2 regions of the Exiguobacterium oxidotolerans JCM 12280 genome follow, and region 1 is predicted to be linked to the other one. Evidence: riboswitches for the same ligand, from Rfam matches in the RefSeq annotation. Region 1 holds a riboswitch; the other holds the start of a gene.
What was found. A riboswitch is a leader RNA that binds a small molecule or an ion and turns the genes downstream of it on or off. The one in region 1 is predicted to bind thiamine pyrophosphate.
Positions count from the first base shown of each region.

Region 2: linked by a shared signal. The riboswitch ahead of P403_RS0100620 (ECF transporter S component) and the one ahead of P403_RS0114580 (thiamine phosphate synthase) in region 1 are both predicted to bind thiamine pyrophosphate.

Region 1 is NZ_JNIS01000001.1:2,857,911-2,861,861, reverse strand. It holds gene P403_RS0114595 (thiazole synthase) at 1-566, opposite strand, end outside; gene thiS (sulfur carrier protein ThiS) at 569-772, opposite strand; gene P403_RS0114585 (NAD(P)/FAD-dependent oxidoreductase) at 756-1,760, opposite strand; gene P403_RS0114580 (thiamine phosphate synthase) at 1,757-2,347, opposite strand; TPP riboswitch at 2,437-2,539, opposite strand; gene nagZ (beta-N-acetylhexosaminidase) at 2,606-3,838, opposite strand; gene P403_RS0114570 (OsmC family protein) at 3,835-3,951, opposite strand, start outside.
Region 2 is NZ_JNIS01000001.1:96,760-100,710, reverse strand. It holds gene P403_RS0100630 (DEAD/DEAH box helicase) at 1-197, shown strand, start outside; gene P403_RS0100625 (50S ribosomal protein L25/general stress protein Ctc) at 536-1,174, shown strand; TPP riboswitch at 1,265-1,363, shown strand; gene P403_RS0100620 (ECF transporter S component) at 1,463-2,041, shown strand; gene P403_RS0100615 (ABC transporter ATP-binding protein) at 2,038-3,603, shown strand; gene P403_RS0100610 (energy-coupling factor transporter transmembrane component T family protein) at 3,569-3,951, shown strand, end outside.

The DNA.
Region 1 (3,951 bases):
GTCGGTGAACCGATTCCTGCATCGACGATGACCGGGACCGTCATCTGTTCGATGATGAAGCTTAAGGCCAGTGGATTTAGAATTCCTTGTCCGGATCCGATTGGGGACGCGGCAGGCATGATGGCGTGACACCCGAGTTCTTCCAGTCTTCGTGCCAACAACAAATCGTCTGACGTGTACGGTAAGACGGTGAATCCTTCTTTTAATAATTCTTCCGATGCCCGCAACGTTTCGATCGGGTCCGGTAACAGCGTTTTATCACAACCGATGACTTCAACTTTGACCATGTCGCACAGTCCGGACGCGCGGGCAAGTTTTGCCAGCCGAACCGCTTCTTCCGCTGTCTTCGCCCCCGCCGTGTTCGGTAATAAATGATACTGACTCAAATCAAGCGCCTCTAAAAAGTTCGGTTGACTCGCTTCGAAGATATCCATCCGGCGCACGGAAAAAGTCAGGATGTCTGCTCCCGATGCCTCGACTGCTTGCTGCTGTGTCGTCACGTCGGGGTATTTGCCCGTTCCGAGTAATAACCGCGACTGAAATGTCGTTTGACCAATCGTTAACATGATTAACCGCCTCCTACGAAGTGAACGATTTCAAAAGAATCGCCTGTTTGAATGGGTGTGTTTTGGTATGCTGTCCGCTCGACAATCTGTCGATTCTGTTCGATGATGACCATTTTTTCCGTCAAATTGAGATGATGAATCAATCCGTCGATTGTCGAAATCGATCCGTCAAGCGTATACGGTTGACCATTAATGGTGAGTTGCATTCGTGTTCCTCCTCGATTCATGTAATGAAAACGGACGAAGCTCATATTTCGTCGCGATGCCCGTTACCTCGTCTGCCAGGATGGACGCCGTGATTGGGGCGAGTAATATCCCGTGCCGATGATGCCCGGTCGCGACGAATAGGTGCCCGACTCCCGGGACCTGCCCGAGATAAGGCAATCCGTCCGCTGTTTGTGGACGAATCCCGGACCAGATGTCCACGATTTCCGCTTCTCTGATTGCCGGGAATAGTCGCGCCGCCGCCTGCAGGAGATGTTCAATCCCGCTGACGCTGACCGATGTCGTCTCGTCACCGATCCGTTCCGTCGCCCCGATGATGATCCGTCCGTCAAACTTCGGGACGAGGTAGACGTCGTCGCTAAACAACGTCTCGGTCAAGACATGTCCCGGAAGCCGGACGGCAAGGCATTCGCCTTTGACCGGGACCGTCGCGATCTCGATACCACTCGTCGCGAGTAACGCTTCCGCCCCCCGACCGCTTGCGACCACGACGTTCCTCGCTTCGCGCTTACCGTTACTCGTCGCAACGCCGACGACGGTCGCCCCTGCCCGGAGCAGTCCCGTGACCGTCGTCTGTTCTTCAATCACACCGCCGCGTCCGATAATTGCCTGACGGAGCGAACGCGTCAACTGGACGGGATCAATTTGACCGACGGATGCAAATTGAATTTCCTCGTGCCCCCGGATCAACCGAAAGGGATTTTCTTTATAGCCACTATCAATGCCGGTCTCATTAAACAGCTCACGGACGAGGTCGGGATAAAGCTGTCGACTCGCTGCCGCCAGTTGATGTAAGGCAGGCATCAGTTCATGATCCGTCGCAAGCATGCCGGCTGCCGCCCGCGTCGCTCCTTCGCCACACCGGCTTTGCTCAAGCACGCGTACCGGCTGTCCTCGTTTGAGCAATTCGTAGGCGAGCATCAAACCGATTACGCCTGCACCGATGATTAAAGTCTCTGTTGCTTTCATTGATCAAGCACCTCGCGATACGACCGGGCTGTTTCGACCGGATTTGCCTGACCGAGAATCCCTGACATCACAGCGATGCCAGCAACGCCGGTCGCGAGGACACCCGCGACATTCTCCGGCTGAATCCCACCGATCGCGATGACGGGGACTTTTGAAAACGTGACGATTTGCGCGAGTGCCGCGAGTCCGCGCGGGGCGACGTCCTGTTTTGACGCCGTCGCAAAGACATGACCATACATGACGAAGTCGCTGCCCGTCTCAAGCGCTTCCGTCAATGAGTGGATTGATCGGCCGATCTGTAGCTCGCCGAATTGACGGCGCACGACGGCAACGGGAATACTACGCGACGTCAACTGGACACTTGCCTTCGTCACGAGGGCGACATCGAGCCGGTCATGGACGATTAGTTTTTCACGTGGAACACCGGCACATACTAGCGCCTCGATCAATTGGACGAGTCGGTCCGCCGACCAACCCGGTTCCCGGATATGAATCTTGTCGGCGTACGGCGAAACAGCCGGCAAGACTTCTAGAAGATGTGTCAGCTCTTTTGTCCCGGTCGTCACAATATGTAACTTCGGACGCATACCTTCTCCTCCTTGCTACACAAAAAGGACCACCCCATGAACATGATGGAGTGGTCCGAAGAATGTCTAGGTAAGACCTGAGACAGGATGATAATCAGAAGCCACTTCCCTCCGCTAGTACGAACTAGATCAGGTTCAAAGGGTCCGGATATTTCCGTCTCAGTCTGCTGCGAGACTCCCCTAGTGTAGAACTATTTAGTGTTGGTTGGTTCATTCGTAGTCTACCATGACCACTCGCTTGATTTCTAGTCTGACTTGTCAGTTCAGCGTATCCTTGATCGTTTTGACCTGTTCCGTCAATTGTTCACGCGTTGGAATCAGCTTCGTGTCTGCTAAATCATACGCTTGTTTCAGACGTAAGACACGTGTCACCTTCGCGTCGAGGTCAGCCCGTGATAACGACTTGTCTTTGATCCCCTGCATAATTGCCGCATGGACATCCGCGTAAGCACCGGCTTGCGAGAACATCGCCATGTCGGCACCACGTTCTAGCGCCAGTCGCGCAGCTTGGGCGAGACCATATTGTTTCGTGATTGCACCCATTACGAGGTCGTCCGTCACGATGACGCCATCAAACTTCAACTCGTCACGCAATAGCTGTTGCATGACCGGCTCCGATAACGACGACGGATTGTTCGCATCGAGCGCCGGGAATAAAATATGTGCGACCATCACCATCTCCGCTCCAGCATCGATGGCCGCTTTGAACGGGACGAGTTCCAGTTGCTCGAGTTGCGCTTTCGTCTTCGTCACGGTCGGTAAGCCGACATGCGAGTCGACGGTCGTATCGCCGTGTCCGGGAAAATGTTTGACGACCGGAACGACGTCTTCCGACTTGATTCCTTCCATTAAGGGAATACCGAGTCGCGCGACGTCATCCGGCTCAGCACTGACTGCCCGGTCACCGATGATCGGGTTCGCCGGATTGCTGTTGACATCAAGAACCGGGGCAAAATCCATATTAAATCCATAAAACCGTGACATCGCACCAAGCGCCTGTCCGGTTTCTAACATCAATGCCGGATCGTTTTTCTGACCGAGCGTCAGACTCGGAGGTAAATGAAACGTTTGATCCGGGACACGACTGACACGTCCTCCTTCTTCATCGAAGCCGAGGAAAGCGAGCGCTTCGTCGTCTTGTGCGTTCTTGATTGCTGCCGTCAAGGTTTTCAGTTGGGCGTCTGACGTGATATTGCCTCCGAGTAACAGGACACCGCCCATCGCGTGATCGTTTAACAGACGGCGGTCCGCGTCCGATAACGTCGTCCCGCTGATCCCGATGTATAACAATTGATCGACCTTCTCAGCAGTCGAGAGTTTTTCGAGCTGACGTTTGATATCTTGCTCCGCCTGTTCAGCAGCCGTCGGTTCGTCAGCGACCGGCTGTTGCTGACTCGTCTTCGGTTCCGGTTTCGTCTTCGGTTCTGTTGCTGGTTCACTCGCACATGCCGTCAAAAAGCATGCCGTTAAAAGCAGGTAAATCGGTTTCAAAGCGGTTCCTCGTTTCGGACGCCATTGATTGAATAATAGACTTCAATTTCAGCATTCAGCGATTTCGAGACAGAACAGTATTTATCTTTTGATAACGAGACGGCACGGCGGAC
Region 2 (3,951 bases), 2.8 Mb from region 1:
AACAGCAAGCGGCTGACCGGGCACACCGAATGGGACAAAAACAGACGGTCGAAGTCATCAAGTTAATCACGAAAGGTACGATCGAAGAAAAAATCATCGAGCTGCAAGAGCGGAAAGCGACACTCGTGACGGACATACTCAAACAACCAGATTCGCTCGCACTGTCAGTCGATGAGATGGTGCAACTGCTTGAATAAGCAAAAACGCACCGATTTTTTAACATGTTGGAAACCGTTGCTGCTCTAAGGGAAACGGACTTCCAACAGCCCTTTTGTTGCCGAGGAATGTTTAGCTTTTAATGTTACGGGGGTATAACTATCATAGCACCGCATCAGCGAGTTGCTTTTACGACCACATGTTTCTCAATATCAGCGTAATGACCTGGGAGAGAAATGCTAACCACTCACTTCGATCTTCATTTTTATGAAATCAATTTGAAATAGCATTCGATGCACTGTTTTGGCCGGAACGATTCGTTCCACTCCTTTCTTCATTACCTTTTGAGGGCTATACCAAATTCAAGGGGGAAATGAACATGTCAGTAACATTAAAAGTAGAAGAACGCGAAGTACGCCCACGCTCACTTAGAAAGCAATTACGTCATGAAGGAAAAGCTCTTGGTGTCGTGTATGGTTACAAAGTGGAAAGTACACCGATTGCCTTTGACGAAAAAGCATTGATCAAAGTCGTTCGTGAACATGGTGAGAATGCACTTGTTGCACTTCAAATCGGTGGTAAAAAAGTCAACACACTGATCAACAAACTCGATATGGATATCTTCACACCAACAATCAAGCACGTTGAATTCATCGCTGTTAAAATGGATGAAGAAACAGAAGTCGAAACAGATATCGTCCTCGTCGGCGAAGCGGCTGGTGCAAAACTTGGTGGATATCTTTCACAAACACTCTTTAAAGTGACAGTTGCAGCTACACCAGATAAATTACCGGAACGCGTCGAAGTCGATGTGACAAACCTTAACCTCGGTGATTCTCTATCGGTTTCGGATTTACCGGAAGAAAAAGAATACCGTATCGTTACGGAAGGTGACATTCAAGTCGTTGCCGTCGTCGAATCGACACTTGAAGCGGATCTCGAAGAAACTGATGCTGAAGAACCAGCTGAAGCGACAGAAGAAGTTTCTACTGAAGAACAAACGGAAGAAAAAGAATAATTTTTCTTACCCTCCCCTCGCGGAGGGTTTTTTATCTGTATTGACAACTGTCTGTAGAGTCGGTACAGTAAAAAGCGTACACACTATATGCACATCCACTAGGGGAGCCCATTGGCTGAGACGATTCACTTCGGACCCTTTGAACCTGATCTAGTTCATACTAGCGTAGGAAAGTGGAGCGGTAATTCGTTCAATTTTTCTGCATGTTTGCAGATTCAGCGACCGCTCTCTTTCATAGAGGGCGGTCTTTTTGTTTGTCTGGTGGTTGTGCCAAAGGGAGATAGGAACATGAACAGTTGGAAAATGAAAGAAATCATCGTCATGATGATGTTGTCGGTTGCTTGCGGGGTACTGTACTTAGGTTGGTCGACATTGTGGTTACCGGTTTCGGCGATTTTCGGACCGGTCGGTTCAAACTGGATGTTCGGGATTTGGGTCATCGCGAGTCCGCTCGTCGCCTACATCATTCAAAAACCGGGAGCAGCACTGATTGCAGAAGTCGTCGCCGCTGCCGTCGAATTATTCACGGGGAGTCATTTCGGATTATCCGCCCTATTGATCGGCTTTGCCCAAGGGATTGGGGCGGAAATCGCCTTCGCCCTCTTCGGGTACCGGAAGTTCAACACAATGACGTTGATTCTATCCGGCATGTTCGCAGCAATCGGTAGCATGGTCTATAGTCTCGTCGTCAACGGTTTCGCCTACTATACGACGACGACCCTTCTGTTGACGTTTTCCCTTCAACTCGTCAGCGGTGCATTGCTCGGTGGATTACTTGCGAAAGTCATCGTCGATGCGCTTGTCAAAACAGGGACGTTGAACGGTTATGCGATCGGGCGTAAACGACAGAAACCGGATGCGGCATGATTCATTGTAACGACTTGTCTGTCCGCTATCCGGGGCAACATGGCACCGTCCTGCACAACGTGACGGTGACGCTACACGAAGGGGAAACGACGTTGCTCGTCGGACCGAGCGGCAGTGGGAAAACGACGTTTTTACATGTTCTCGCCGGCTTACTACCTGACGCGATTGAAGCTGATGTCAGCGGTCACTGCAAGACGAACGGAACGGTCGGAATCCTTTTTCAAAATCCGGACGACCAGTTCTGCATGCAGACCGTCGGAGCGGAAGTTGCCTTTAGTCTTGAAAATCGTTCAGTCGACCGCAGTCAGATGGATGACCGGATTGACGCCGCACTGGCACGTGTCGGACTGGACGTGCCGCTGACGACACCGATTATGCAACTGTCAGGAGGGATGAAACAACGACTCGCCCTCGCCTGCGTCCTTGCGCTTGAGCCGGATATTCTATTACTTGATGAACCGACGGCGCAACTCGATCCGGCAGGACATCGGGTTTTGATGCAACTGATTGAGGAACTCCATCACGACCGGACGTTGACGCTCGTTCTGATTGAACATCAGCTTGACCGCTGTGTGACGTTCAGCGACCGGGTGCTCGTCTTCAATCACGGGGGAACGATTTTACACGATGGTCCGCCGCATGAAATCTTCGGTCAGCATCGCGCTGAACTCGAACGACACGGTATTGCGACACCGCTCCTCTACCCGTATCAACTGGAAACGTTACCCCCCGCTTCTTCCCAGGCGACGCGGTTACGAAAAGTGAATAACAACCGTCCTCCGGTCCGACAAGACAAGACGTTCGCGCTGACACGCACCGCGTTAGGACGCCGTAAGCAAGTGATTGTCGACGACCTGTCGCTTGCAACACACAGCGGAGAATGGATCATGGTCGTCGGATCGAATGGTGCCGGTAAAAGCACGTTGCTCGAAACACTGGCGAAATTGATTCCGGCGCAAGGCGGTACGGTCCGCTTGTTCGAAAAAGAACTGCGGACATGGAAAAATCGGAGCTATTACCAACACGTCGGATTCGTCTTTCAACAGCCAGAGCTCCAATTTCTCAAGCAGACGGTCGAAGACGAGTTCGTAATCAGCATGGAGGTGCCGACGCCGGAACGGATTGAAACGGCGTTGCAATCCTACCGGTTAACCCGTGTCGCCCGTCAGTCGCCGCTCGCCCTGAGCATGGGTCAAAAGCGACGGCTCAGCGTCGCGACGATGTTGTTAGAACCAAAAGACGTCCTGTTGCTCGATGAACCGACGTTCGGTCAAGATACCGAGACGACAGGTCAACTCATCGAGATGTTCGAGCAGGCGCGATTAAACGGGACGACGCTGATCATGGTGACGCACGACATGGAGCTCGTTCATCGGCACGCTGACCGGGTGCTCGTCCTTGGTGACGGGCGACTTCAGTTCGACGGCACACCGGACACTTTGTTTAAAGACGAGACGTTACTCGAGCATAACCAACTCTCTCGTCCGTTATCGTATTTGTATCAGCAACTCGAGGAGGTGAAACGTCGTGCAGGAAAACGTCTCCCCGCTCGCGCGTATTAATCCGGCGATTAAACTGGGTGCCCTCGTTTACGTGATGGTGCTGTTGATTGCGGCACCGACGTTACGCGAGACGATGGCCTTACTTGCACTCGCTGCGGTCGGATTGGGCTGCTCAGGTTGGTCTCTGTTGACGCTCGGCAAGCGGGTCGCCCCTTACCTCATCTTGTTTCTGTTGACGTTTTGGATGATGGCAGCCTTCGGAAAAGGCAGTACGGAAGTTTGGTCATTCGGTTGGTTTCGCGTCACGGAAGAAAGTATCGGTCACGCCTGGTTGATCGCACTGCGGATGCTCGCCTTCGTCTTCCTCAGTTTGACGTTCATCGCGACGACCGACCAAACCCGGTTCGT